Regions from separate parts of the Pontibacillus sp. HN14 genome, predicted to be linked through region 3. Evidence: riboswitches for the same ligand, from Rfam matches in the RefSeq annotation. Region 3 holds a riboswitch; each other region holds the start of a gene.
The links. Region 3 has a riboswitch for S-adenosylmethionine ahead of metK (methionine adenosyltransferase). Riboswitches for the same ligand answer to the same signal wherever they lie in the genome.
Positions count from the first base shown of each region.

Region 1: it holds a riboswitch for S-adenosylmethionine, as region 3 does, so the genes downstream of both, LQ226_RS05855 (homocysteine S-methyltransferase family protein) here and metK (methionine adenosyltransferase) in region 3, are expected to answer to the same signal.
Region 2: it holds a riboswitch for S-adenosylmethionine, as region 3 does, so the genes downstream of both, LQ226_RS01460 (Na+/H+ antiporter NhaC family protein) here and metK (methionine adenosyltransferase) in region 3, are expected to answer to the same signal.
Region 4: it holds a riboswitch for S-adenosylmethionine, as region 3 does, so the genes downstream of both, LQ226_RS00060 (methionine ABC transporter ATP-binding protein) here and metK (methionine adenosyltransferase) in region 3, are expected to answer to the same signal.

Region 1 is NZ_JAJOLR010000001.1:1,128,731-1,136,429, forward strand. It holds gene LQ226_RS05825 (cytochrome P450 family protein) at 1-780, shown strand, start outside; gene LQ226_RS05830 (cupin domain-containing protein) at 822-1,703, opposite strand; gene nhaC (Na+/H+ antiporter NhaC) at 1,814-3,205, opposite strand; gene LQ226_RS05840 (hypothetical protein) at 3,459-3,875, opposite strand; gene LQ226_RS05845 (YczE/YyaS/YitT family protein) at 4,037-4,675, shown strand; gene LQ226_RS05850 (GNAT family N-acetyltransferase) at 4,706-5,248, opposite strand; SAM riboswitch class I at 5,373-5,487, shown strand; gene LQ226_RS05855 (homocysteine S-methyltransferase family protein) at 5,579-6,628, shown strand; gene LQ226_RS05860 (hypothetical protein) at 6,660-6,995, opposite strand; gene LQ226_RS05865 (hypothetical protein) at 7,105-7,545, opposite strand; gene LQ226_RS05870 (2Fe-2S iron-sulfur cluster-binding protein) at 7,698-7,699, opposite strand, start outside.
Region 2 is NZ_JAJOLR010000001.1:287,253-294,951, reverse strand. It holds gene LQ226_RS01485 (MFS transporter) at 1-1,199, shown strand, start outside; gene LQ226_RS01480 (hypothetical protein) at 1,305-1,478, opposite strand; gene LQ226_RS01475 (helix-turn-helix domain-containing protein) at 1,447-2,727, opposite strand; gene LQ226_RS01470 (C40 family peptidase) at 3,213-4,115, opposite strand; gene LQ226_RS01465 (YflT domain-containing protein) at 4,329-4,676, shown strand; SAM riboswitch class I at 4,841-4,949, shown strand; gene LQ226_RS01460 (Na+/H+ antiporter NhaC family protein) at 5,062-6,354, shown strand; gene LQ226_RS01455 (sigma-70 family RNA polymerase sigma factor) at 6,601-7,197, shown strand; gene LQ226_RS01450 (hypothetical protein) at 7,194-7,699, shown strand, end outside.
Region 3 is NZ_JAJOLR010000005.1:10,440-18,138, reverse strand. It holds gene pckA (phosphoenolpyruvate carboxykinase (ATP)) at 1-1,357, opposite strand, end outside; SAM riboswitch class I at 1,860-1,968, shown strand; gene metK (methionine adenosyltransferase) at 2,276-3,478, shown strand; gene asnB (asparagine synthase (glutamine-hydrolyzing)) at 3,776-5,683, shown strand; gene LQ226_RS14995 (C39 family peptidase) at 5,676-6,560, opposite strand; gene LQ226_RS14990 (gamma carbonic anhydrase) at 6,605-7,132, opposite strand; gene LQ226_RS14985 (alpha/beta hydrolase) at 7,209-7,699, shown strand, end outside.
Region 4 is NZ_JAJOLR010000001.1:4,197-11,895, reverse strand. It holds gene LQ226_RS00075 (M20 family metallopeptidase) at 1-767, opposite strand, end outside; gene LQ226_RS00070 (MetQ/NlpA family ABC transporter substrate-binding protein) at 792-1,622, opposite strand; gene LQ226_RS00065 (methionine ABC transporter permease) at 1,639-2,301, opposite strand; gene LQ226_RS00060 (methionine ABC transporter ATP-binding protein) at 2,291-3,310, opposite strand; SAM riboswitch class I at 3,462-3,569, opposite strand; gene LQ226_RS00055 (hypothetical protein) at 3,728-4,003, opposite strand; gene LQ226_RS00050 (ArsR/SmtB family transcription factor) at 4,184-4,501, shown strand; gene LQ226_RS00045 (NAD(P)H-dependent oxidoreductase) at 4,629-5,180, shown strand; gene LQ226_RS00040 (DUF4083 family protein) at 5,239-5,418, opposite strand; gene LQ226_RS00035 (LTA synthase family protein) at 5,918-7,699, shown strand, end outside.

The DNA.
Region 1 (7,699 bases), on a different contig from region 3:
GAATTTGCCTTTCCACTCCCTATTATTGTCATAAGTGAATTACTCGGAGTCCCCCCTGAGGATCGTCATTCATTCAGAAAATGGTCCAACTCCATCGTTTCTGCATCTGAAGGAGACCATCCTCAATTTTCTCAAGATGTAAAAGACTTTGTATCCTATCTCGATGAACTCTTCGAGCGCCGACGTCACGATCCTAAAGATGATCTTATCTCAAACCTCATTCAAGCAGAAGAAGAGGGAGAGCAATTAAATCACAATGAGCTCTACTCCATGGTTGTTCTTCTTATCATCGCCGGACATGAAACGACGGTTAATTTAATTGCCAATACCATGTACGCTCTCATGCAACATCCAAGTCAGTTTAATCAACTGAAAGAAGACCACTCTTTGATTGAAAGCGCAATTGAAGAAGGATTACGCTTTTATAGCCCTGTTGACTTCTCCACCGCTCGTTGGGTAGAAGACGACCGGGACTTTCATGGCAAAACGCTTAAAAGAGGGGATGTCATCTTCGCCTCACTAAGCTCAGCAAACCGGGATGAAGAAAAGTTTGAACAAGCCAATCATTTTGACCTAACACGTGCGACCAATCAGCATGTTGCATTTGGATTTGGGATTCATTTTTGTCTGGGCGCGCCTCTTGCAAGGTTAGAAGGCAAGGTTGCCATACAAAACTTGATTACCTCTTGTCCAAACTTGGATCTTGCCCCGAACACAACTCCTACTTGGCGAAAAATGTTCTTATTAAGAGGTTTAGAGAAGCTTCAAGTAACATTATGAGAATAAAACAGGTGCAGTGATAACATCACTGCACCTCTCTTTTACCCTTCTGCTTCCATAGCGTCTTTCTTCGTCTCATGAACGGTTCCAAAAGGATGCTCAGGTGGAGCGTAGATCACATACACTTTCATCGGTACGTCACCAATATTCGTTATGTTATGCCACTTTCCTGCTGGTACCATAACCGCATAATCATCCATCACTTTTTGCTCAAACGTAAGCTGATCTTTTGTGTCTCCCATCTGCACAAATCCTTCTCCTTGCTCGAGTCGGATGAACTGATCAACATTAGGATGAACTTCTAGCCCAATGTCATCACCAGGCTCAATGCTCATCAACGTGACTTGAAAATGTTCTCCAGTCCAGAGGGCGGTTCTAAAGTTATCATTCTCAAGCGTAAGCAGGTTGATATCCACTACCAATGGCTCACCACCGTAGTCCTGCATTGGCATACGGGACTCATGACCAGATAGCGCATTAAAACGCTCTGCGATTTCCGCTTCGTCATTGCACGCTCTTAAGAACAAATCTTGGACTGGCGAAAGCTGAGGGTGTTCATACCTATCACGATACGCTCCGTAGTTCCTAGACTGAATCTCATAAGCTAGATCTAATCCTTCTTCAAATGTGTTAAACGATATGCGATCAATTTGATAAGCAGGATTGTTTCCTTTTATTTCTGTATACAAATCGGTAAATCTCTGTAAATGGGCTTGCTCTTTCTTTAAGGCATCATGAATGGAGCGCCGCTGAGTTTCATTGGTGGTGGCCTGTGCCAACCGGTAGTAAAAGTCAACCGCCGTTGCTTCCCCTATTATTCCTGTTAAGAGTGCATCAGCTATCTGCTCGTTGCTACGATTGATGTCACCTGATCTATAGTAAACATCATCTTGATATGGCTCAATATGAGAACCATAATACATAACCATCATCCCCTTTAAAAATTCATCACCTCATCCTATGCACCTTACTTATTTTCTGTACGAAATTCATTAAAAAAGGACTAAACCTAATATGGCTTAGTCCTTTCGTGTTACATGGAAGTTGACTGATCTGTCTTTCCTTCAATCTTATTCTTCACAATACTAAATCCAATCAGTGCGAATATAATGGACAGAATCGGTGTAATCAAATTAAAAAAGGCATAAGGCACGTACGAGAGCGTCTGGACTCCAAGAGTACCCGCTACAAACACCCCGCCTGTATTCCAAGGAACAAGTACACTCGTTACCGTCCCTCCATCTTCAACAGCACGCGATAGATTCTTTCTATGAAGGTTATGTTTCGGGTAAACTTCTGCGTACATTCGGGCTGGAATAATAATCGAGATGTATTGTTCAGCCATCGCAATATTCGTTAAGAACGAGGTGAAAATGGTGGTTGGAATAAGGGCCTTTCCTGAGCGAATTAACGTCACAATCCCATCCATTAATCGCTTCAACATCCCAGTTCCTTCTAAAACGCCACCAAAAATCATTGCAACAAGTGTTAGAGAGATCGTATACATCATACTGCTTAGACCACCTTTGTTCAGCAGCTCTCTGATCATCTCATTATTCGTTTCTAAGGAAAAGCCTTCATACAATGTATTCACTGCTGTTCCTACCTGATCTCCCTGAATACCAATCTGACAGAGAAATCCGAGGATAACTCCAATGCTTAAAGCGGGTAAAGCCGGCACTTTAAATAATACAAGCACAATTACCGCAAGAGGCACGAGAAGCAACCAAGGAGAAATGAGGAAGTGATCCTCAAGACTCGTCATAATGCCCTTAATCCTCCCTCCTTCAAAGCCGCTTCCTGAAAATTGTCTCCCCATAAAGAAGAAGATGCAAAAGGCAATTAGATAAGCCGGAATCGTCGTATATAACATGTGCTTAATATGTTCGAATAAATTGACATCCGCAATACCTGAAGCCAAATTCGTCGTATCCGATAAAGGAGACATCTTATCCCCCATATAGGCTCCGGAAATAATCGCACCTGCTATCATAGGCTCAGGAATGCCCATACTAATTCCTATTCCCATACCAGCAACCCCCACAGTTGCCATCGTTGACCAGGAACTCCCGATCGATAAAGCAACAACCGTACAAAGAAGCATAATGGAAACAAGGAAAAATCCAGGTGAAATTAATTTAAGTCCGTAATAAATTAAACTTCCAACAATGCCGCCTCCAATCCATGAACCAATAATAAGACCGACTAATAACAGGATCACGATAGCAGGCAAAGATTTATGTATTCCTTTATAATAACTTTCTTCAATCGCTTCCCACGAATACCCGTAGAGCAAAGCAATAACTGAGGCTGAGAAAGCTCCAAGCAATAAAGGTACATGAGGTGCGCCTTCATATTTTATGATTGTGAACCCCATTCCTACAATCATAATCAATAACGGTAAAACCGCTACTCCTATCGGCATCTCTTTCTTTGGACTCTCCAAACCACCAACTCCCTTCTTTCTATTACAATTTCTGAACTTTCCCTCTTTTCCCTTCGTATTAAACTACCCAATTTTAAAATAAGGAAATGGAACCAGCTGTGACCCCACACATCGCTATTTAGACCCAAAGGAACCGCTTTCATAAAGATTAGTTTAAACCTAAAAAAGAGCCCATGGTATCCCATCGACCCCTTCCCTTTTCTTCTATTCGCTACAGTTCCTTGTTTTGAGCTTAATTTGATTCAACCAGAATATCTTTTAACTTACGGAATGTTTCCTCTGTTACTTGATTACGATCGATTATAAATTCTGATCCATCTACCATATTTAATGTAAGCGTGTCATCGTTTCCCCTTACCAGATGGTGAATTTGATTATACTTCAATTGCTTACTCTGAAATAAAGGAAATTGGGCTATTTCCAATCTGTCTTTATAAAATTGAATGTAAGCCTTCTTTTTTAAAAAGGAGTAATAAATAGTTTTTAAAATACCTAGAGTCAATGTAGTGACTAACAACAGTTTATCACCAGCTGAAAGAGCGGATTGGAACTGAATCAATAAAACCGCGCTTATAACACCTAAAGCAGCATAATACAATTCGTTATTTCCCTTACGTTTCCACGCTCTACTTGAACCATACGGAAACATGATTATTCCCCCAAATTCGCCTTTTTGTTATTTTATCAGAAAATTCGATCAAAATCCACAACTCTACTTTACTTTTTATATTGACCTATCTTTCTTATACATACTAGAATATTCCGCGGGTTAATAATGCCTTGATACTAAAGGAAAGACGAGGGTCAACAATGGTCTATCGCGTAAGTATATATTTATTAGGAATGTTCGTGAACTTTTTTGGTGTTGCATTACTCATTAAAGCAACTCTTGGCGCAGGATTTTGGACAGCTTTGTTCGTCGGACTATCCGATCAACTTGGATTTACAGTAGGCCTCTGGTATGCCTTGTTTCAGTTTCTGTTTATATTCGCAAACGGATGGCTTATGAAGCAAAAACCTGAACCACGTGCCCTGATCCCCCTCTTTTTAGAAAGTTTTATTCTAGATTTCTGGTTAGAAATTGTTTTTCATAACTTCACATTGCTTCATGCACCATTCCTTTTACAAGCTGGTGCCATGATACTCGGAATTTCACTCAGTGCAGCAGGGGTTGGTCTTTACATTCTGCCTGCCTTGCCAAGAGCTCCTGTCGATCAGCTCTTCCTTGCGATCGCAAGCAGATTTACAATAAGCTTACGCCTTAGTCAAACCCTTGTGGCTCTTACTACGTCAACTTCGGCCCTACTTATGGGCGGCCCTGTGGGACTTGGCACTGCAGCCGGGGTATTATTTGCTGGACCGATCATTCAGCTCACTTATACCAGAGCTTACCCATATTATTACTTGATGCATCCGAACTTTAAGAAACGCTATGAATTCGTCCTATAATAAAAAGCGTCTGCGAGTAAGCAGGCGCTTTTATAGTTTCTTTTCAAGTTGAAGATCCAAGGGTTCTTTCTCGTAGATCTCTTGATTTACCTCTTCTGCTATGACACATCCTACAGATTGATAGAATTGTTGAGTTTCCACTGCAGGGTGAGCGCCTATATAGAGTTTCTCCGCACCTAAATCTTTAGCGATTTGGCAACATTTAAGAAACAGTTGTCTCCCTATGCCTTCCCCTCTGTATGCATTTGAAACGTGAATAAACGGTAACGGGATATATTGATTTTTTGAACCGAAGAATCTCTTTTCTACATTCGCAAACCCGATTACCTTTTTTCCATCCATTGCACAAACGACACCACCGCCATTTTTTGAGCATTCTCTTAAATACAATGAAATATCTTGTTTTTGTTCTTCACTCCAATTATCTATAAAATAATCAGACCTTGTATCCACTTTCGTTTGACCATTTATATACCAGACATCTTCCGTTTCCTGATAGCGGTCAAAATCTATTAAGAATTTTTCATTAATATCGTTAGCGCTTACATTCCTTACCTCTATACTCCTTGCCAATTCGAATCCCTCCCTTGTTTAGTATACAATAAAAATAGAATCTTAACATTTTTCAGAAAAAGGATTGACGGAAAATTTCTCACCCGTTATAATCCATATCAAGCTTTATTAATTAAATAACGAACTCTTATCCAGAGTGGCGGAGGGACTAGGCCCTGTGACGCCCGGCAACCTTTCAAGAAACATCTTGAAAAAGGTGCTACTTCCTACAGATCAGATGATGATCTGGCAGATAAGAGGAGGCCTTGTTACATCCACCCTCTTCTTATTCAGGAAGAGGGTTTTCTTATACTCTCTTCCGTATACTTACTTTTGAAAGGATGAATAAAGATGAAACGAACACTTGAACAACGCTTACAGGATGGACCGGTCGTTTGCGGCGAGGGGTACTTATTCGAATTGGAACGAAGAGGGTACTTACAAGCGGGCTCTTTCGTACCTGAAGTAGCTCTTGATAATCCTCAAGCCTTAAAACAAACCTATCGTGACTATATGAATGCTGGCTCTGATGTGGTCTTAGCATTCACTTATAATGCTCACCGAGAGAAAATGCGTATTATCGGAAAAGAAGAACTGCTTGAGCCCCTTAATCGTCAAGCTATTCGCCTGGCGAAAGAAGTGGCGCAGGAAAATACAGTTGAAGAAGCCTTAGTGGCCGGAAACATTTCCAACACAAACCTCTTCGACCCTGAGGATGAGTCATCTAAAGAAGCCGTCCGTACTATGTTTGCTGAAATGATCACGTGGTGTAAGGAAGAAGGAGTCGACTTTGTAAACGGGGAGACATTCTATTACTTCGAAGAGGCCCAAATTGCACTTGAGGAAATAAAAAAGCAAGACCTACCTGCTGTTATTACACTTGGCGTTATGGGTGAAAATCAAATGCGTGACGGTTATGAAGTCGAAGAAGCCTGCCGACTCCTCGAAGAACAAGGTGCCTTAGTAGTGGGAATGAACTGTTTCCGGGGCCCCGCTACAATGCAGCCTTATGTTGAGAAGATCCGCGAAGCTTGCAAGGGTTATGTTGCAGCGTTACCTGTACCTTACCGAACAACTGAAGAGCATCCAACATTCTTTAACCTTCCAGACGGAGGTTGCGCGTGTCATCTCCCAACTGAAACAACATTCCCAACCTCCCTTGACCCACTTTACTGTAACCGCTACGAGATAGCCAGTTGGGCTAAAGACGCACTGGACACAGGGGTGAATTATTTTGGTTTATGTTGCGGAGCATCACCTAGTATGCTACGTGAAGTTGCGGAAACCGTTGGCCGTGAAGCTATTAACTCTAAATATTCGCCGAACATGGAGAAACACTTCTTATTTGGTACAGATGATTCACTTAAGAAGCATAATCAGTCTTACCGAGTTAAGGCTTAATCGGAAAGAGAAAGCGCCCGGTGTACAATCATTAGGCGCTTTCTTTTATACAATCTAATAAGATATATCCTAAAGCAATCCCTGCAATCGTTGTTAGGGTGGGTTGGGAAACTACTATAAACGGTTGGACCGGACCCCACTGATAACCGGCTAAAGCAAGCGTCCACATAACGAGGACAGCAAGCGTCGGGATGCCAATCGCCAACAATCGAACCCAATCAAGCGTCCAGGGCTTCCGTGACATGATTTCGAGGATGAATTTAGGTAGACGTAAGAGTATGCCTATTGCGACCGGAAACAAAGGAGTAAAAAACACAAGAGCCATCGGATATTTATACGTTACTTTAAATTGTTGCTGTAATTCCATTTCATAGCTCTTCCCCAAATAGATGACCAATCCAATAACGAGCATCCAAACAAAGTAGTAACCAAACCGCTGCGAATTGCGAATAAAGATCCTCCCCTTCTCTTTCTAATTACGACCAATTGACTCCCCATAAACTATTCAAAAGAAACATATAAACAGTGAATACACTTGTGAAAACCAAAAGGATAATAGGAATAGCACGATGCACCCTGTTCTTCTTTAAAGCTTTCACGTAGACTATAAAAGCAAGAAAAGCCACTCCATAGTATACGAAAATCATTGAGTAATACGTAAAAGGCCCTAAGAAGAGACTAAGAACGGTAAACTGTAGAATAAATGCCACAACAGAACCAGCTAGCCATTTTCCCGCTCCTTGATTTTCACAGACTGTTTTGACTGATAGAATAAAAGCCGTTAATACTACAGCAACAAGGAGCCATTCGTAAAAGATAAACAAATCCTCAGCGTTTACAGCAAGGAAATAGCCTCCTATAGATAAAGGAACAATCGCTACCAGTAGGTAAATAGCCCCTTTTAAATAGCCGGTCATGATCACCACCCCTTTACTTTATCCATATTTTAACATAAAAAGATTATTCACCTTTAATAACCCTTTGTTTTTCATAACTTCTTAAGGCAAAAAAAGAGTACCAGTCACAACCTGGTACTCTTACTTATCATCTTAAATTATTCATTATGTACCT
Region 2 (7,699 bases), on a different contig from region 3:
TTATGACTCAAAAAAAATCACCTATATGGACGAAAAGCTTTTTATTTATTTCCTTAAGCAATTTTTTCTTATTTCTTACCTTCTATGCTCTTTTAACCACATTACCGATATATGTGACCGATGATCTAAACGGCTCCGAGTCTCAGGCTGGTTTAATCGTTACGCTTTTCTTACTTTCAGCTATTCTGGTAAGGCCTTTTTCTGGAAAGTTATTAGAAGACTTTGGGAAGAAAAGAATGCTTTTGATTAGTTTGTTGTTATTTATGCTCACTACATTCGTATATGTAGCGGCTACAAGTTTTTATTTATTATTAGCGCTTCGATTTTTCCATGGGATTTGGTTTGCAATCGCCACAACTGCTGCAGGTGCTATTGCGGCGGATATTACTCCAGATAGTCGTCGCGGTGAGGGGCTTGGATACTTTGCAATGTCAATGAATCTCGCAGTAGTGGCAGGTCCATTCCTAGCCTTAACCCTATTAAATTGGCTTAGCTTCTCAACGCTCTTCATAATACTCGGTGCTTTACTCGCCGGTGCTCTTCTATTCACTAGTTTAGTATCCGCACCAGCAACAGAAGCTCCTTCAAGTAAGAAGAAGTTAAGCTTTCATGATTTATTTGAAGTAAAAGCTTTACCGATTGCGCTTGTAGGAAGTTTATTAGCTTTCTCCTACTCAAGTGTCATTTCATATATATCTATCTATACGAAATCACTTGGATTACTAGAAGCAGCTAGTTTCTTCTTTGCCGTATTCGCCATTGCTATGCTAGTCTCTAGACCCTTTGTAGGCCGACTATTTGACTCTAGAGGACCAAGCATTGTGATTTATCCGTCGCTCGTTCTATTTGCACTTGGTTTGCTTACGTTAAGTATTACAGATTCATCCTTTATGCTATTGCTCTCAGCTACATTCATTGGTCTTGGCTATGGTAGCCTTGTCCCTTGCTTCCAAACGTTAGCCATTCAATCTGCCGACCATCACAGAAGTGGACATGCAACAGCGACATTCTTCACATTATTTGATACAGGTATCGCCACCGGCTCCTATGTATTAGGCATAGTAGTGTCGCTACTTGGATATCATTCGTTATATTTTATAATGGGATTATTCGTTTTCGTTGTGATGTACCTTTATAAAGTTATGACGAATAAAAAAGCAACACGACTAAGATCGCAATCGACCGTGCACTCCTCTTAATCGCGTTGAGGTAAATCGTTTGAATTTGACAGATATTCACTTTTGATCAGAGGAATAGCTCATACAAAAAGCCCCGAACTCAACCAGAGTCCGGGGCTTTACTACTTAAATGTCTGTTAATTCAATTGTGCAAGGTTCTGGCTCTTCGTCTAATGCCTGCGCAGTAAACCCACCTATTGCTGAAAAAGCGATCGCCCCAATAGCTAAAGCTGAAATCATCCATTTTTTCATACTTTCCCACTCTCCCTTAGGTAATTGATAATTTTTTATGTGATTCATTAGCCAGAGTCAAGTAATAACAAGCATCCTTATACCTCTTGTGTTTCTGCAAGCACTCAGCAAGCAGTTCACAGTAGAGTCCGATATAGAATTGGTTTTCATTATCGATAAAATAAGGAATGACTGTTTCCCTTAAATAATGCTCCAGACTAATGAGATCCTCTAAGACCCGGTATTTATACACCTGAAAATAATATCGAAGGATTTGAAAATCCTCTTGTTGATTGATCATCATTAAGCCTCGATCAATCCATTCTAATGCTCTTCCTTGATCACCTAAGGCGTAAAGAGACTCCACAATAGAAGCAATACTCGTTAATTTCCCTTTACTATTCTTATTCTCCTTATAGATCAAGCTCTTCTGAAAATAATCAATTGCTTTCTCATGATGAGAAAGAGCAGCGTGCAAGGAACCTAAATTATGATAGGCGATTCCTTTTAAATAGGAACTTTGCAGGTTACCAGCAGCTTTGACAGCTAGCTGAAAGCACTGATCCGCTTGCTCAAATTGGCGAGTACGCTTATAACAAATCCCAAGTAAAATTTGACAATCTCCACTACGTTTAAAATCAAATTGAACTGTATATAAATTTAGTGCCAACCTTGCATAATGAAGAGCCAGTGTCACATTTTGCAAAGAGGACTCATTGATCGCGGTCACGAAATACAAATCAGCTCTTTCACTATCACTTAATGTGTTCTGATATCCGATTGCCAACGCTTTCTTGTAATATTGCTGGGCTTCCTGATACCTTTCTTGAACATGGTGGTAGAGACCATAAAACTTCATATAATAGTAATGATGTTTCTCTTCAAATAAATCTTGCATCCTTTCTAATCGGTCCATGAGAACCGGCACTTCTGAAAGGTGGCGCATATGGAGATGATAGCGAACTTCATAGAGTTTAAATAATGACAAGGTACTCGGAGTGGAGAGTGTGCTTAATTTTTGCTTTAATTTCACATATTGCTCAGTCGCCTGGTCCGTTTCCCTTTGTAAAATAACGGTGTACCATTCTTGCAGTTCTTGTTCAAGGACCCCTTCATCTAGTTCTTCTTCAAGCGTTTCTACGGGGATATTCAATCGATTAAAGAGTAATTGAACAATTTCATCACTTGATTTGGTCAGCCCGTTCTCAATCTTACTTAAATAGGAGATTGAACAAATTCCCTGAGCTGTTTCCTCAAGCGTGCGGTTTTGGTTCAGCCGATGTAACTTTATCGTTTTCCCAACTTCAGAACCTTTCAATGTAAAGATCAACTCTCTCTCTGAAGAAGCACTTACTCTTTACTAGAGCATATGCTTCCTATCTCTCTCATACTCCTCTCACACCTCTCTTTATTTTTGGGAAAACCTAGAAGAAAAGACTGATAAAATCACCCTTTTGTCCCTTTATTTTCCCAAGCATATAAATGAGTATAGGATGTAAGTTAGACCCATCATAAATAAAAATTAGAAATATATCAATATTCTGATAATTTTCGATTCTTAAGTAGCAGGAAATTAAGACCAATTTTCACACATTAACTTAACAAACCACACCCATTGACCTAAATGAGCGCACATTCATTAGTCCATTGGACCCTACCCTCTCAAACGTCCTTAAAACTCTTATGTTTTACTTATTTACAGCCTGGGTAAATAACAAATAGAGATAAAATACTGAACTAAAAAGAGCCTCCTTGGAATGAAACCAAAGAGACTCTTAAACCGTCATACTAGTAAAGATTTAGTTACTTATTATATTGAAAAAGAGTGTCGTGTAAGGCTGTTGCAAATTCCGCACGAGAAGCTCGCTCATCGTACCCATCTTGTTTCATTTCGTCTGGGTTTCCACCTGTAACTTCTAATGCATTCTTAATCATAATTGCCATTTGCCCATGTGTAATGAATTCATCCGGTTTGAACAGTCCATTGTTAAAACCGTGAATAATGCCAAGTTCTTTCATTGCCGCAATTTGGCTAGCAAAGGTATGGCCAGCACTCACATCAGAAAACGGCTCTTGATTACTTGCCTCAAAACCAATGATATTGTTAATTAATGCAGCTGCTTGTCCTCTTGTAACAGGTTGGTCAGGCTTGAACGTTCCATCACGGTAGCCATTAATGATTTCATTCTCCACCAATTCTTTGATTGCTGTATAAGCTTCATTATTCTCATCTAAGTCATCAAATAATGCATTAACATCGAAGTTTTCAACTCGGCGCGCTGTTGCATACTTCGGACCCCAATAAGAATTATTCAATGATACGACGTCCACCCCTTTACTTGAAGTCGCACTAATGAAGTTATTATTTCCTACATAAATTCCCACATGAGAGATTCCTCTCTTGTAAGTATTTTTGAAAAATATTAAATCACCAGGTTTTAAGTTGCTTTTACTTACAGCTTCCCCTACAGTAGCCTGACTTCCTGTCGTACGTGGAATTGAAATGCCTACTTTATTATATACATACTGAGTATACCCAGAGCAGTCAAATCCGCTTGCGCTCTGTCCTCCAAAGACGTATGGTACCCCCATATGTGTTCTAGCTACGCTTAACAACTTGTCCGAATTGGTTGCAGCTCCTACTACAGATGCACTACTGAATGTGAACATAACGGCCATTCCACAAGCAATGATCTTTTTCAACATATTCCCCACTCCATCTTTTTCTAGTATCGTCTGTTTTTTCTACTAGGACCATTCTAACAAAAGATTGTTCGTCATAAAGTTACGGTTATATTACAATTTGTTTTCATATAAGTCATATTTTTCACATAACTCTTACAAAAACCATCCAAATGTTTCACAATACCTCTACAGGGAAGTGAAAAAGTGGAATAATAATGAAGGAGGAACTTTACAATGAAACCTTTTGTACGAGAGTACCAGAATGACGAAAAGCTTCAAAATGACGTCCAGAAATTAGCGGATAATGGTGTTACAAAGGATCATATCTATTTAATGACTCACGATGATGACCGCACTGAACGCCTCGCAGACAATACCGACGCAAATACCGTTGGAATAAACGAAATGAATATGGGAGAGATTGTCGGCAACCTTTTCAACAAAAAAGGTGACGAGCTACGTAATAAATTACAAGACCTCGGATTTTCTCAACACGAAGCTGAAACATACGAAGAACACTTAGATGAGGGAAAAGTCCTATTAATGGTTACAGATTCTCAAGACATTCAAAATATTATTTAAGAGATCATCCCAGTGTCCCATACACTGGGATTTTTGTTTTCCTTATAAGGGAAGGGATACAGAAAACATCTAAAAAGGTTGGACTTTTCTTGTATATCCATTGACAGTGCCCTTCTAAGTAAGTAAACTTAATCATTGCATGTAAAACAAAAAATGAATACTCCTTCTTATCACGAGAGGCGGAGGGACTGGCCCTACGATGTCTCGGCAGCGGGCTCATTTCATATGAGTGCTGTGCCAAATCCAGCAAGGTTAACACTTGATAGATGAGAAGAGGAGCTCGTATAGATTGCCCTCTTCTGATTAAGAAGGGGCATTTTTTATTGGACATGGATGAGTAGAACCCAACACACTCGACAAACTACCAAGAAAGAGGTGCAGCAACATGAATACCAACAAAGGAAATCCACTCGCCCTGTTACCCTTAGGGATCTTCTTAGTCATCTTTGTAGGTTCAGGTATCATTACAGGTGATTTCTATTATATTTCTATCTTGATTCCGGCTTTACTTGCAGCTATTGTAGCGATCCTGCAAAATCGTAAAAAACCTACGTTTGAAAAAGTTGAGCAGTTTGCCAAAGGGGCAGGCCATCCTGACATTATGATTATGGTCTTTATCTTTATACTAGCAGGCGCGTTCTCTTCTGTTGCCAATAGCATAGGAGCCGTTGACTCCACTGTAAACTTGGCTTTAACCTATTTACCTGAGAATTTAATCATTGTAGGAGTCTTTATCATCGCGGGCTTTATTTCCCTCTCTATGGGAACTTCAGTCGGGACCATTAGTGCTCTTGCTCCCATTGCTGTTGGAATTAGCGCTGAAACGGAATTCTCCGCTGCGTTATCATTAGCAGCTGTTGTTGGAGGGGCGATGTTTGGAGACAACCTATCCATCATTTCAGACACAACCATTGCAGCTGTTCGCACGCAAAAGACAGAGATGAAAGATAAATTTAAAACGAATTTCTTTATCGTTCTCCCAGCCGCGATTCTTACCATCATTCTGTTAATTGTACTCACATCTGGTGGCGAATCTTCTGTGAATCCAGACAGCTTTAATGGATTGAAGGTCATCCCGTATATTGGTGTACTCATTGGTGCATTAGCCGGACTTAATGTTATGGCTGTATTAATTGGAGGGATCCTTTTATCTGGTGTCATTGGAGGAATAAGCGGCGACTATTCACTTGATGCCTTCATGACCAATATTACATCTGGGATTAACTCGATGTCTGAATTAATCTTTCTTACAATTATCATTGGTGGAATAGTCGCCATGATTAACCAAAACGGCGGAATCCAGTTCCTCCTTCACACATTAACCAAAGGCATTCGATCTAAAAAAGGTGCCGAAGGAAGTATTGCAGGGCTAGTCGCGACTACAAACCTTGCAACAGCAAATAATACCATCGCCATTATTACAACCGGTCAACTAGCTAAAAATGTAGCAGATGAATACGAGATCGACTCAAGAAAATCGGCAAGCTTGCTTGATATATTCTCTTGTACCGTTCAAGGCTTAATTCCTTATGGAGCTCAGCTGTTAACTGCAGCGCAGATTGGAGAGCTATCGCCTATCGAACTGCTTCCTTACTCTTTCTATCCGATCTTAATTGCGGTATCAGGAATTGTAGCCATTCTAGTTGGATTCCCAAGATTTAAAAAAGCAGCTGCATAATGAAAGAGTCAGGATGTAATAAACATCCTGACTCTTTTTATTTCTACTCCCATAAAGTGAATGATAAACTTTACATAATGATTCGAACCAAGGATGTTAGAAACCCCTTTATCATAGGCCGCAAAAAAGGTTTCAAAAAAATTATAAAAAATTTCATTAAAAGTGAATCCCGTTGTGGAAACGTTCCGTCTTATTATTGAACGCACCCACAACCGAAGGATACATGGAATGAAAGGATGAACCAGGATGGGAGAAAAGGCTGCAATGGAAAAGCCCCCTTCTCGCCAAAACGACTCACTAAATTTACTAGAGATGGATTCAACAGAAGCTTTAGAAAAGATTATGGATGAGTATGGTGATGACGTGAAGCGCTTTGTTTACACCTATGTTAAGAATAGCGCAGATACAGATGATATCACGCAGGAAACGTTTCTGACGGTGTATAAGAAGTTACACACGTTTCAAAGCAAATCATCCTTACGAACTTGGATCTTTTCTATAGCCATCAATAAGAGTAAAGATTATTTGAGAAGTTTCCATACGAGGCATGACAACCTCTTTCAAAAGATCAAATCGTTTATTACAGAGACACAGGACGATTTAACACCTGAAACATTAGTTATGCGTGATGATGAATCCAGTGAGTTAATAAACCAGATCTTGAAACTTCCTCTTAAATACCGTGAAGTACTCATCCTTTATTATTTTAATGAATTTTCCATTAGAGAGATCTCTCAATCTTTGAATCAAAAAGAATCCAGTGTTAAAACCCGTTTAAATCGTGCCAGAAAGAAATTAGCTGAGCTATTGAATGAGGCAAGTCTCCAAAGGAGTGATCAATGATGAGTGTGGATCGGCAATTACAGGACTTGAAAGAGGACTATCACAACCACATTCCAACCTCCTTCACAGAGAAGGATAAACAACGCGTCTTTCAAGCGATTAGTCATGAAACGCAGCCTGAAAAACCTAAAATGAAACATTATTTGTTTAAGCCTGCTGCGATGACCGTGTATGCGACAGTTGTTCTACTTGTGGGCGGCGTAACTGTAACGCAACTTGAACCGTATAGTTCAAGTCCTTCAACGGAAACACCTGAAACATTTGACTCTGCCGGAGGAGGTTCCAATCCTGTCTCTGACAGTCAAAACAAAGCCATGATCTCCAAAGAAATCTCAACAGACTTTGAAGTAGGAGATCAAATAAACGGTATGATCCTTCAGGATATACAACCAAACTCCCTTTCTTTCAGCGGAGAAAAGGTGTTATCTGGACATATCGTTACAAAAGAGGGTACACCAGATCAATATCTGTTTCATATAAGTGATTTAACCAAAAGGGAACT
Region 3 (7,699 bases):
CTAGAGCTGCATGAATCATAGCGCGGGTGTGGCCAAGCTTCATGCGATGACCTTCCCCATATGCGCCGCCAGTCCATCCTGTATTTACAAGGAATACGTTTGAGTTGAACTGATCAATCTTCTCTCCAAGCATTTCCGCATAGGTTGATGCATGCCTAGGTAGGAATGGAGAGCCGAAACACGTGGAGAATGTTGCTTCTGGACTTGTCACTCCTCGTTCTGTTCCTGCTAGTTTGCTCGTATATCCACTTAAGAAATGGTACATCGCTTGTTCCTTAGTCAGCTTGCTAATCGGTGGTAAGACGCCGAAAGCATCCGCTGTAAGAAAGATAATGGTATTTGGATGACCAGCGATACTTGGCTCAACGATATTATGGATGTTCTGGATTGGGTAAGCGACTCTTGTATTCTCTGTTAAAGTTGTATCATCGTAGTCAGGTTCTCTGGTACCTGGGTGCAAGATGACATTCTCAAGAACAGACCCGAACCGAATAGCTTTATAGATTTGAGGCTCGTTTTCTTCAGATAGATTAATGCATTTTGCATAACATCCACCTTCGATATTGAATACGCCACGATTTGACCATCCATGCTCGTCATCACCAATTAAACGACGCTCTGGATCGGCGGATAAGGTCGTTTTCCCAGTACCGGAAAGTCCGAAGAATAACGCTACATCTCCCTCTTTTCCAACGTTAGCAGAACAGTGCATTGGGAGTACATCTTGTTCAGGTAGAAGGTAGTTCATAACGGAGAAGATCGACTTTTTAATTTCTCCAGCATATTCTGTACCACCGATTAGGACGACGCGGTGTTTGAATGAGACCATTATGAAGGCTTCTGAATTCGTGCCATCTTGGGCTGGATCTGCTTTAAAGGAAGGGGCAGATATTACAGTGAATTCGCTTACATGTTCGGCGAGTTCATCTTCTGTTGGACGAATAAATAGTTGGTGAGCAAAAAGATTATGCCATGCACGTTCGTTGATAATTTGGATTGGTAAACGGTAGCGTTCGTCTGCTCCAGCAAAACCATTAAATACAAATACCTCTTCTTTTTCCTTTAAGAAATCAACTACTTTATGGTAAAGGTTTTCAAAAATCTCCTCTGAAATTGGTTGGTTTACACTTCCCCAGTCTACAGTGTCTTTTGAAACTTCGTCTTTCACGGTAAACTTATCTTGAGGCGAACGGCCAGTATAACGTCCTGTTTCGGCTCTGATCGCTCCTGTTGCTGTTAATGTACCTTCGTTCCGCTGAAGAACTTTTTCAACGAGTTCTCCCACACATAAATTGGTTAATACGTTAGGTTGTGTAATTAATTCTTTGATTATGGACGCTTGATTCACCGTATTCATGCTCAAGAACCTGCCTTTATTTTAAATTTTGAACTTTGGATCTTTGCCAAAGCCATTTTAAATTACGTAAATGCCTATGCATTCTATTATCCAATCCGGGGTTTTAAATAGCGGATCAGATGCAATTTGTAATTAGTATAACACATTCATTTTATTAGTCCATACTATTTTATAATGAAATTACGGCGAATTTGTGACTATAAATGTAAAATAAATTAAAAAGATAGGAGATGGTAGCAAGGATGTGAGCTAGAAAATGATCGGTGCTATATAAAGGTTATTAGAGAACAGAACAAATAGCTACCGATTTGATTCCTTAATTTACTTCGATGTTCGAGTAGCTTTTTCCTTTTTAAGAGTTATCTTTATGAAAAAGCTTATAGAACGGGTTACAAAATGAACAGAAATAATGGTACATGTAGCGTCAAAGAGCATTGATAACGCTCTCTACTTAGTTGACAGAAGGGGGCGAAAACGTTATGATAAGTCGCGAACGGAAACTATCTTATCCAGAGAAGGTGGAGGGACAGGCCCTATGAAACCCAGCAACCGTCATTTATACATGAAAAGGTGCTAACCTGATGCAGGGAGAGATCCTTGAACGATAAGAGCGAATGGACCCTTTCCCTTTGCTCGTTATGGGAAGGGATTTTTTATACTTTCAAAAGTTTCTAAAGCTTTAAAGGTATAATGGTAAATCATCGGCATTTGCTATATTTAGCGGATTTCGAGGTTTTCTCATGTAGATTTTTCATTCGTTTATAATATATGAATAAATACCGGTATGTTGGTTTGAAGTGATGCTATTTCCTGTAATTAAGGAGTGCACAACCTGCTGGTTTATTTTACTGAGATAGATAGCTGGGTGATGAGTTCCGTCTCAAAGATAAGAGTATTTTAAAGGAGGAGTTTGAGGGAATGGCTGCAAATCGCCGCTTGTTTACATCAGAATCAGTTACAGGAGGGCATCCGGATAAAATCTGTGACCAAATTTCTGATGCTATACTAGATGAAATCTTAAAAAATGATCCTAACGCTCGCGTAGCATGTGAAACAACTGTTACAACAGGGTTAGTTCTTGTATCAGGGGAAATCTCAACAAATACGTACGTGGATATTCAATCAATTGTCCGTAATACGATTAAGGATATTGGCTACACGCGTGCGAAATATGGTTTCGATGCAGAAACGTGTGCTGTATTAACAGCAATTGATGAACAATCACCTGATATTGCTGCAGGAGTAAATGAAGCGCTTGAAGCACGAGAAGGTCAAATGACTGATCGTGAAATTGAGAATATTGGTGCGGGAGACCAGGGGTTAATGTTTGGTTATGCAAATAACGAAACTCCTGAACTAATGCCACTTCCAATCTCTTTAGCTCATAAACTGGCGAAACGTTTGTCTGACGTGCGCAATGATGAAACCGTTCCTTACCTTCGTCCTGATGGTAAAACTCAGGTTACCGTAGAGTATGACGAACATGATCAACCTGTTCGTATTGACACGATTGTCATCTCCACTCAGCATCACCCAGAAATAACACTAGAACAAATTCAAAAGGATTTAAAAGAACATGTCATTGCTCCGATTGTTCCGACAGAACTACTTGATGAGCAAACTAAATATTTCATTAATCCGACTGGTCGCTTTGTAATCGGCGGACCTCAAGGGGATGCTGGTTTAACAGGCCGTAAGATTATCGTGGATACCTACGGCGGATATGCCCGTCACGGTGGTGGAGCATTTAGTGGTAAAGATGCAACGAAAGTTGACCGTTCAGCAGCTTATGCTGCCAGATATGTAGCGAAGAATATAGTCGCTGCAGGATTAGCAGATTCTTGTGAAGTTCAGTTAGCTTACGCAATTGGCGTGGCTCAACCTGTTTCCATTTCTATTAACACATTTGGTACAGGGAAAGTTTCAGAAGAGACGTTAGTTGAAGCGGTTCGTGAGAAATTCGATCTTCGTCCAGCTGGCATCATTAAAATGTTAGACCTACGCCGTCCAATTTATCGTGATACAGCAGCTTATGGTCACTTCGGTCGTACAGACGTTGAGTTCCCATGGGAGCAAACGGATAAAGCAGAGGACCTAAAACAATTATTGACTTCTAAATAACGTAAGAGCATGGAATTGCCTGGCAGTTCCATGCTTTTTTTGTTCTGAACGATAATCTCATGTCCTTTGTCCGGTGAAAACATGATAAAATGTGAGAGTCTGTCGGAATCATGGTATAATTTTAACTTAAGCGTTACCGACGATAAATTTACGGGTAAAACGAATAATTGTGAAGCATGCATGTAGTTTTGTATGGAAACCAGCTCGGTGAGAAGGATATCGAGTGGTCTCTGACAATTACAACCATTTTGTGATAAACTGAAACATCAAAGTGTGAATGAAAGTGAGGATCTTCGTATGTGCGGTTTTATTGGTGTCATTCGAGACGTTCCATCTCCAGTAGATGAAGAACAAAAACAGTCTTTTAAGCGAAGAAACGACATTATTACTCATCGTGGCCCAGATGATGAAGGGTATTATCATGATGATTACATATCTTTTGGTTTTCGTCGTTTAAGTATTATTGATATAGAAAGCGGTCATCAACCACTAAGTTATGATGACGAAAAGATTTGGATGGTGTTTAACGGGGAGATCTATAACTATGTAGAGCTTCGTGAAGACCTTCAAAAGCAAGGGTATACATTTGAAACAGAATCGGATACAGAGGTAATAGCGGCCTTATTTAAAGCTAAACAAGAAGAAGCTTTTTCGTACCTTCGTGGTATGTTCGCTATTTTAATATGGGATAAGGAAGAGCAAACCTTTTACGGTGCACGTGACCCATTTGGCATTAAACCATTGTTCTATAGTGAACAAAGTGATGGCACTTATTTCGCTTCTGAGAAGAAAAGCATCACCCTCCTTCAGGAGAATGAGCTCGTTAACACAGAAGCATTGCAACATTATTTAAGTTATCAGTATGTTCCGGAACCTCTTACACTGACAGATGGAATATCTAAAGTAGAGCCTGGTCATTATTTCGTGAAAAAGCCAGGGAAAACGATCAAGTTCCACCGTTATTGGCATGCTACTTTTACTCAGGTGGCAGGAAGCGAGAGTGAATGGATTAAACGTATTCAGGACGTGATGTACGATTCAGTCAACAAGCATATGCGAAGTGATGTGCCTGTTGGATCGTTCTTATCCGGAGGAATCGATTCTTCAATTATTGTTGCTATGGCGCGCGAGTTCAACCCGAACTTAAAAACGTTCTCCGTTGGGTTTGAGCGTGAAGGCTTTTCTGAAGTGGATGTGGCCAAAGAAACAGCTGAGAAACTTGGTGTAGAGAATCATTCTTACATCATTACACCAGAAGAATACGTTCAAAAGCTTCCAAAAATCATGTGGCATATGGATGATCCTTTAGCGGATCCAGCTTGTGTTCCGCTTTATTTTGTAGCACGTGAGGCGAGAAAGCATGTGACCGTTGTACTTTCTGGTGAAGGGTCTGATGAATTATTCGGAGGATATAACATTTACCGAGAACCTGAATCCTTGAAGATGTTTGACTCAATGCCAGGTATGGCAAAGAGCTTGCTTTCTCGTGTTGCTAAGGTTATGCCAGAAGGCGTAAAAGGGAAAAGTTTCTTAGAAAGAGGCACGACCCCGTTGCGTGAGCGCTATATTGGGAATGCGAAGATGTTTGAAGAAGCGGAGAAGCAGCAGCTTCTTAAAGATTATCATAAACATGCGAACTACCAATCCCTTACACGCTCGCTATATCAAAACGCAGATGCTTATCACCCTGTAAACCAGATGCAGTATGTGGATATTCACACATGGATGCGCGGTGATATCTTACTAAAGGCTGATAAGATGACAATGGCTCATTCCCTTGAGCTTCGTGTTCCATTCCTTGATAAAGAAGTCTTTAATGTAGCACGTGAAATTCCGGTTGATATGAAGATTGCTGATGGAACGACAAAGTCCATTTTACGTAAAGCTTCACGTGGAATTGTTCCTGACCATGTCCTTGACCGTAAGAAGTTAGGATTCCCTGTTCCAATGCGTCACTGGTTAAAGAACGAATTGAACGGATGGGCAAAAACCCTTATTCAGGAAAGTGAGACAGATCATTTGATTGATAAGCAGGCTGTCTCTAAGTTGCTTGAAGACCACGTTCAAGGAAAGGGAGATTATTCTCGTAAAATATGGACGGTATTGATGTTTATGCTCTGGCATCAAATCTTCGTTGAACGGAAATTTCCCATCGAAGAATTAATTAGTGAAGACCAAACAAAAAGCAAGCTTACCATTACTTAATGGTAATTGCTTGCTTTCCCATTTGCACCCAGGCTTCTTTAAAGTCGTCTTTGGGTGCTTTTTTCTTTTTACCTGTTAAGGGATCATTGAAATACATAAAGTCTTGATCATAACCTGTTATTACAACGGAGTGCTCTTTCATGGTAATCCGTTTGGTTCCGTTGGGAGTTATCCACTGTTCAAAATAAGAATCAGGTAGTGATTGGTAAAGGGTGTTCGTAATGATCCAAACGGGATGTCCGTCATCTAGATGCTCGAGGATCTCATAGAAACTTCCTCCTGAGAAATCAATTACACGGTCTCCTGCATACTGGCGTGTAAGTTTGGCAATCGGTTTATGATAAACGCCAAATCCAGGTTCACTTAAGTTGTACATGTTACCAACGAACCCTTCATTAGGATCACCGAAATGAATTTGACCGTCGATATTCTGATAGGCTTGTTCAGACTTTTGAACTTTTTTGGCTAACGTCATTTTATCTACGTCGTAATCGTGATGTTGTAAAAGCATGCTTAAAGAGGTGACTTCGCATCCCCTTGGTAGTTCAGGGTACTGATTGACCGCTTCGACATCGATATGCACTTCTGATTTAAGATGGTATTGTTCAATTAGAGGGTTCTTTATCGTTCCATCTTCTGTGTTCTTTTGATTAGCTGATACGTGTTGAACCTTGGAGGTTTCTTTCCACAAGCCTTGGACAGATTCTCTTATGTCATCTTTATGTTTCTGAACGGTGAATGTCCCTAGAGTTAAGGAGCAGATCACAAAAAGGGCACTATACCATTTTAATAAACGTTTATAAGAGGTTTGTTTTTGGCTGACTGTCCAAAGGAGTACAGCTAGAACCACAGAAGTGGAAAATAGCAGAACATACATAAAAGCAAACGCCTCCTAATAAATGAGACTTTCAAAGGTTGGTTTTAGAGATTTGGACGACTGGGGGTGGTCGTTTTATAGTACTGTCCTTTTTCCACATATTCTCTTCTAATTCGTTCCATATCCCTAATGTCTTCATCGGTTAATTCTCGAATAACTTTAGCAGGGCGTCCAAATGCAAGGGTGTTTGAAGGGATTTTTTTGTTAGGCGGGACTAAACTTCCTGCACCGATAAAGGCACCTTCTCCGATTTCAGCCCCATCGAGAACAATCGATCCCATACCGATTAGGGCGTTTTGTCTAATGATGCTTGAGTGTAACATGACTTGGTGACCAATGGTGACATCGTCTTCAATGAGTAACGGTTTCCCGGGGCTTTGGTGGAGCATGCTTTGGTCTTGGATGTTTGAACGCTTGCCAATATGCACCCGATCGACGTCACCTCTTATAACGGTCTTAAACCAGATGCTTGCTTCTTCTTCTATTGTGACATCTCCAGTAATGATGACGTCATCAGCAATATAGGCCGTTTCATGAATGGTTGGCATATGTCCTTTATAAGGGTAGATCATTTGAATCCTCCGTTCGATTGTGTTGATATTATAAGTATAACAAATGACAGCACCCTATAGGGGAGAGGATGATTGGATGAAGCATATTACCGTAGAAGATGCTAAAGGGATTATAGTCATCGTTCATGGAGCCTTCGAACATTCAGGTAGGTATAATGACTTGGCGAACCGCTGGGTGAGCGAGGGATATGAGGTGGTTTATGGTGACCTTCCGGCTCATGGGAATCATGAAGGGATCAAAGGGCACATCGACCACTTTGAAGAGTATTTAGAAGAGATTGCTAGCTGGATCAACGAGGCGATGAAATCAAATTTACCTATCTTCTTGCTAGCGCATAGTATGGGTGGACTTGCTGCAATCCGGCTGCTGGAGGAAAACGAGTTGCCCTTGAAAGCCGTCGTTCTTTCATCACCGGGGCTAGGCATAAAAAACCCACCTCCAAAACCTCTTCAGGTCGTAGCTAAGGGATTGAATGTTGTGGTGCCTAAGTTACAATTAAACGGCAATTTGAATCCAGAACACGTAACGAGGAATGTTGACGTTCTTAAAAGAGACCAGGGAGACCG
Region 4 (7,699 bases), on a different contig from region 3:
TTACACGCCTCGCGGGTAGCGGCTCTTACAAAGAAGCGTGCTCTTGCGTAGTCAGGAACAATGTTTGGAGCGACGCCTCCATCTAGAATGACACCGTGAAGACGTACGTCATCTGTGACGTGTTGGCGAATGGCGTTGACTCCGTTAAAGAGCTGAATGACACCATCTAGCGCATTTATCCCGTACTCTGGCTTCGCTGCGGCATGGGCTGATTGACCATAGAATTCAAAATCTAGCGGATCAACAGCCAAGGAGTCAGATGTTCCGTTCGTCTGATTGGATGGATGAACCATCATGCACGCATCAAGGTCCTGAACAAGACCGTGTCTGACAAATGTCCCTTTCGCACTTCCATTCGGTCCCCCTTCTTCAGCCGGGGTTCCGAGGACGACCACCTCTCCTCCAGTCTGGTCGAGAACTTTACTAAGGGAGATCGCAGCAAGTGTGCTCGTTGTTCCAATAATATTGTGCCCACAAGCATGCCCAAGTCCAGGTAAAGCATCGTATTCTGCGAGAAAGCCAATTTTCGGTCCTTTCGCGCTCCCTTTTTTCCGAGCGATAAAAGCTGTCTCATGTTCCGGGATGCCTCTTGTAACCTCGAATCCTTCTCCTTCTAACAGCTTACACAACGTTTCACTGGCAAAATATTCTTCATTCCCGATCTCTGGATTCTGATGGATGCGGTGACTCACATCTAAGTAGACTTCCTCGCGGTCATCCACATAGCCCGTCACGACTCCTTCAAGCGTTTTCTCTACTGTACTCATGCCGTTCACTCCTTTTACTGGCGATTACCAGCCAATTTTCTCTAATGATACGAACGTCGGGATTAAAGAATCGTTATACGTTTCACGAATGTGTTCAGCTGTTTCTTCTGTTTGATAGATCTCTACAATTTTTTGATACGCTTCTTTATCTGCTTCATCAGCTCGTGCTGCAATAATATTAATATAAGGGGTCGCTGTGTCTCCTTCAATAAATACCGCATCCTCAACAGGGACAAATCCTGCTTCAACAGCTACACCGTTGTTAATCACACTTGCAGCTACATCTGGTAACACGCGAGGTGTCTGCGCAGCTACAACTGGAGTTAATTCTAAATTCTTTGGATTCTCTTCGACTTTCTCTAATGATCCGTTCCCATCAAAGTCTTCCGGAAGTCCAATCAAGCCAGCTTTCTCAAGAAGAAGTAGTGCCCGGCCCATGTTCGTTGCTTCTTTAGGTAACGCAATCGCGCTTCCTTCTGGGATGTTACTTAGGTCTTCATACTTTTCTGAGTAAACGCCCATTGGTGCAATAAGCGTCGTTCCAATCGGCTCAAGATCGAGGTCGTGTTCTTCAATGAACGCATCGAAATAGGAAACCGTCTGGAATGCGTTTAAATCAATATCTCCATCGGCAAGGGCAAGGTTCGGTCGAACGTAATCGGCAAACTCGACAAGCTCAATATCAATCCCTTCTTCTGCTGCACGTTCTTTAATCGGATCCCACAAAGGTACTCCAGAACCACTGACTCCAATTTTAACGGTTTTGGTCTCCCCTTCTGCTTCCGTACTGCCGCACCCTGCAAGGGCCGCTCCTAATGTTGTTAATACTGCGATGAATACAATCCACTTTTTCATATGTAATTTCCTCCTTTTATCGTCTACGAACTGCTTTTGATACGTAATTTCCTAATGTTTGAACGGTTTGAACAATGATGACCAACAGGATCACCGTTATGATCATGACGTTTGTCTCAAAGCGCTGGTACCCATAGGCAATCGCTAAATCTCCAAGACCACCGCCTCCTACAAAACCTGCCATCGCCGATGCTCCGACAAGGCCGATTGTTGCGATCGTGATGTTTAACACGAGAGAGCTTAATGCTTCTGGCAAAAATACGCGTAGAATGATTTGCCAGGGTGTGGCTCCCATCGATTCTGCTGCTTCTACAACCCCTGGATTCACTTCTAGCAAACTACTCTCAACGAGCCTTGCAATATAAGGCGCTGAGAAGAATACAAGGGGCACCACGGCTGCCGCTGTCCCAATTGAAGTACCGACAATAAATCGAGTGATCGGTAGAATAGCAACAAGCAAGATAATGAACGGAATTGAACGGAAGAAGTTCACCACGCCGTTTAATACAGTAAATAGAGGGCCATTCTCTAGCAGTCCATTCTTCCTCGTTACAACGAGAGAAATCCCAAGGGGTAATCCAATTACGACCGCAAACAGTAAAGCGATGCCTACCATAACGACAGTCTCTTGTGTTGCCTCTAAAATCTTTGGCCAAAATGTAGCTAATTCAACTTGCATTTCTTGTCACCTCTTTCAATGTAACGGATTGCCCGATTGTATGAAGGGCCTTAAAAATTTCTTTCTCTCCTCCAATAAATTCGACAATCAGACTTCCAAATGGTTCACCTTGCAATTCAGTTATTTGCCCGTATAACACATTCACTTCAACATTGTGCTGAGCCGCAGCTCTATAGAGAATGGGCTCAGATGCTTTTTCCCGTAAGAACGTAATCCGGTACACATGGCGGGTACTGTCTAGAGCCTCTAGAATCGAATCCGGAATCTTATCGTTCATCACCGAACTCACAAAGTTCTTTGTCGTCTGATGCTTGGGACTAGAGAAAATATCAAAGACCGATCCTTCTTCGATCACCTTTCCTCCCTCCATTACAGCAACCCGGTCACAGATCTCACGAATGACTCCCATCTCATGGGTAATCATTAAAATCGTAATCTTATACTGATCGCGAATTTCCTTTAACAAATCAAGAATCGCATCCGTCGTCTGAGGATCAAGCGCCGAAGTCGCCTCATCACACAAGAGGACTTCAGGAGACCGGACAAGGGCGCGCGCAATACCTACACGCTGTTTCTGACCGCCGGAGAGTTCATCTGGATATTTCCCTGCTTGATCAGCTAAGCCAACAAAATCGAGAAGCTCTTTCACTTTAGCTTCCACATGTTTCCCTTTTTGTCCGTCAAGAAGTAAGGGGAAAGCAACGTTTTGATAGACGGTTTTCGATTCTAGCAAATTAAAATGTTGAAAGATCATGCCAATACGCCGCCTGACTTTCCTTAGTTTTGCCTTTGGCAACTTGGTCAGGTCCTCCCCGTCTAACTTCACCTCTCCAGATGTAGGGCGCTCAATGAGATTGACGCAACGAAGGAGTGTACTTTTCCCCGCCCCGCTAAATCCAATTACGCCGTAAATAGCTCCCTTATCAATTGATAGGTCCACTCCATCGACTGCTCGAATGATTTGTTCATCCTTATGGTACACTTTCTCAATATTGTGTAACTCGATCATGCTGCCTGCCTCCTTTAATACTGATAAAACAGATATGATAACTTGGTTTTATAGCTAAATCCGGTCCATTTCACTCCCTTATGGACAATAAAAAATCCCCTCTTCTTAAAAAAATAAGAAGAGGGGATTTACGTATATGTAGATCCGTCTCTTCTCATCTTTCAAGCGTATGCTTGAAGGAATTGGCACGGTGCCCTGTTAATCAGGATCCGTTGCCGAGGTTTCAAAGGGCCATTCCCTCCACCTCTCTGGATAAGAAGATTGTATGCATATGTGTTTTTCGTTAATCCATATGTTACAAGTGTATCATAAAAATGTCAAAGGATTTTTCAAACTTTTTAGTTAAAAATTTTAATAATCGTTAAGTGAGCTATGAAACGACTGCGACTCTGACAATTACGGATTTCTTTTCACAGGTTATCCCCAGATAAACATTAAATAGCCATTAAAGGCTGCTAATGCAACACTTAGTACAAGGGTTAAAATCGGAATGATTCTCCCCTTTCCGTTTTCTTGTAAGACACCTGCAACCCCGACGATCAGACCGATAATCGCTGTGTAGCGTGTAAGATGTGAGAAGGTGACAATCGTTAGAAGTCCTTCTATGGAGCCGACAATTAAAAGCGCGAGTAATTGCCCGACGAAGATCGCTAACATAAATAAGGCCAATTTCCCAGATAATGCTTTTGGCATGGTTCTTCTCTCCTTTTTTTAATTATGTAAAGGGAATACCCTTCTCTTGAAGAAGCTATGCCACAAAATTGCATATTGTTAAAAAAAGGTTCTAAAAGACTCTCAGTACACAGGACCCTTTTCAACTATCAAGAGTCCACTGTCTTGCCTTCAAGTATGATAATCGATACAATATGAATTATGAAAATACCTTATCATCCACCAATTGAAAGCGTAACGTTTACAAAAGTTTTGCAGGCCCTGAGTGAACCGAACCGAGCTAAGATTATCCGGTGTCTTCGGGACACGCATGAGAATAACTGTACCCATTACACGCTTCAACTTCAATTACCGAAATCAACCGTATCTCATCATATAAAAGTATTACGAGAAGCCGGGCTTATCCAGGCCAGAATTGTAGGAAAGGAGCATTTTTACTCCATACGGACAGAAGAAATTGAAGGAAAGTTCCCTGGATTACTCGACGCGATCGGAAAAGTAAATGAAGAAGATTTATAGCGTGTTCGGAGAACCACCATTTTTTGGTGGTTCTTTTTTTGTTTGCATTCCACTTAATAGGGTGCTATAGTTTAAAACAGTTCGATGGTTTTCGAACAATAAAACTATATGATAAAGGATGTTTAAGATGAACAATATTCTAGTTATAAATGGACACGAACCATACCCAATTGCTGAGGGACGTTTGAATAAGACGCTTTATGATGAAATTGTAACCAAGCTCTCTTCAAAATATGAAGTCAAAACAACAGTTGTAAGTGAAGGCTACGATGTAAAAGAAGAACAAGAAAAATTCAAATGGGCTGATACCATCGTTGTTCAAACACCGATGTACTGGTTCAGCCTTCCTGGTGCAACAAAGACTTATATGGATTCAGTTTATGAACCAGGTATTTTCTTCGGCGGTGGAGGTAAGTACGGAGAAGGTGGCCTGATGACCGGAAGAAAGTACATGTTCTCTACAACATGGAACGCTCCAAAAGATGCGTTCAGTAAAGACGAAGAATTCTTTAAAGGCCAAGATCTCGAAGGAGCAATTGATCATCTTCATAACATGCAGAAATACGTCGGTATGGAACCACTGAAGAGCTTTGGCGCATTTGATGTAATCAAAAACCCTGATATCGATACGTATATGACAGAACTTCGTCAGCATCTTGCTGAAGTGTTTAATGTATAATAACGGATACACAAAAGGAGAGAGGCTCCTGCCTCTCTCCTATTATATATTCCCCATGTCATTTCTTCTGAAATTTTTCCGTCAACCCATCCACTTTCTTCTCCACACGTTCCAACCGATCGCCGACATTTTTTTGAAACGTTCTCCTAAGGAAATACGTAAAGGATACTAGGAACAAAACGATGAGCCCAACAATCAAAAGGAGCCACACCACACCTAAAAGCCCAATACCAGACAACAGCCAACCTCCTCTCTTCCTTATTATATAGTAGAACACCCGAGAGCATTTAACAAAAAACGGAAAAAGATGATCGTGTCAGACACCCTGCGGTGCTTTACAACACGAAAGGGTGTCTGGCACGCTTCACTTGGCTAAAGTAGAATTTATAGTTTAGAAGGTTGAGAATTGGTGAGTATAAAGGAGGATACCGAGGACAGGCTTTTTTAATTTACTATTTATGTAAAAAATAACCTTTGATATTATATTAAATGCATGTTAACTTTTTGTAAGGTCGAAGGCATTAAAGAGTGACATTTCTATGAATAAAGTCTATTTTTATAGGAATATTGGCTAATTTTAGTAGTGTTCCCATTGACCTTTTCAAAAATCGTTCTATAATGAAATTCTAAAGAATTTGTAAATGTAGGATCTCAAGTACTTTGACTATACAGATAAAAAGCACGATATCCTCAATCACAATCAATCATGGAACCAGGCGATCAAAGGAGGATCACACATGAATAAAAGAGTAGACCGATTGCTACAGAATGGACTATTCTTCTTCCTCATAGCGACAGTTTTGCTATGGGCCAAATCGTACTTAGCATTCAGATTTTCTTTTAACCTAGATTTAGAAAACACAACGCAAGAATATATCTTGGCTCTTACACCACTAGGGTCGATTTTATTTTTCTTAGGACTTAGTTTTATCTTTCCAAAAGCGAAACGGATTAAAGCGTTTCTAACCTTATACTTCATTATGTCGTTTGTGTTATTTGCAAACGTCGTGTATTACCGATTCTTTAACGACTTCATTACCATCCCGGTATTGATGCAGTACAAGAACTTCGCTCAGCTTGGCGGAAGTGCTAAGTCATTAATGAGCTTTACAGACTTACTGTTCTGGGTTGACGTAGTCGCATTAATGGTTTGGGCACGCATGAAGAAAGGTACGCTCACACTCAGCGTGAAAAAGCGTACAATGGGCGCTTTATTTGCTACCGCGCTTCTAGCCATTTCATTAAACCTGAACATGGCGAACGACGAACGTTCTGAGTTATTAACACGTACATTCGACCGTGCGATGTTCGTAAAACTTATGGGTGTGTATAACTTCCACCTATACGATTCTATTATGACAGCGAACACCCAGAGTCACCGCGTTTTCGCTGAAAGTGATGAGTTAACAGAAGTACGCAGTTACTTATCCAGTCAGAAAGACCCGAAAAGCGAAAACTTCGGAGAACTTGAAGGCAAAAACGTTGTTCTGATCTCAATGGAATCCTTGCAGAACTTTATTATTGATTACAAAGTAAACGGCAAGGAAGTTACTCCATTCTTAAACGATTTAGTAAGAGACAAAAATACGCTTTACTTTAATAACTTCTACCACAACACAGGTCAAGGAAAGACATCAGACGCTGAGTTCACAATTGCGAACTCCCTTTATCCACTTCCTCGTGGAGCCGTCTTTACGACCAATGCTGGTAACGAGTTCAATGCAACACCTGAAATTCTAAAAGAAAAAGGCTACACATCTGCCGTATTCCACGGAAACAACGATAGTTTCTGGAACCGCGATGTGATGTACCCAGCCTTAGGTTATGATCGTTTCTTCTCGAAGAAAGATTATAATGTTACAACGGAGAACTCTGTTAACTATGGCTTAAAGGACATTCCGTTCTTTAAACAATCCATGTCTAAGATTAAAGGCTTAGAGAAACCATATTATACGAAGTTCATTACGCTTACGCACCACTATCCTTTCGTTCTTAACGACGAAGAGGATGTCATGATCGACCGCACGAACACTGGAGACGGCACAGTAGACCGTTACTTCCAAACTGCGCGTTATATGGATAAATCTTTAGAGACATTCATGGAAGACATGAAGAAAGCCGGCGAGTATGAAGATACCGTATTCGTATTCTACGGTGACCACTACGGAATCTCTGAAAACCATAACCGTGCGATGGCTGAAATTACAGGAACTGAAATCCGACCATTTGAGCACACGCAATTGCAGCGTGTTCCATTCATCATCCACTCCCCTGGTCTTGAAGGGAAAACAATGGATACAGTCGGAAGTCAAATTGACGTGAAGCCAACGATCCTAAACTTACTAGGAGTTGAAACGGAAGACGATATTCAGTTTGGTACAGACCTACTTGCTAAAGATCGCGAAGACTTAGCGATTCTACGTGATGGATCCGTTATTACTGACAAATACGTCTACGACGGTGAATCCGAGAAGTGCTACGATAAAGCGACAGGGCAAGAACTAGAAGGTTCTGAATGT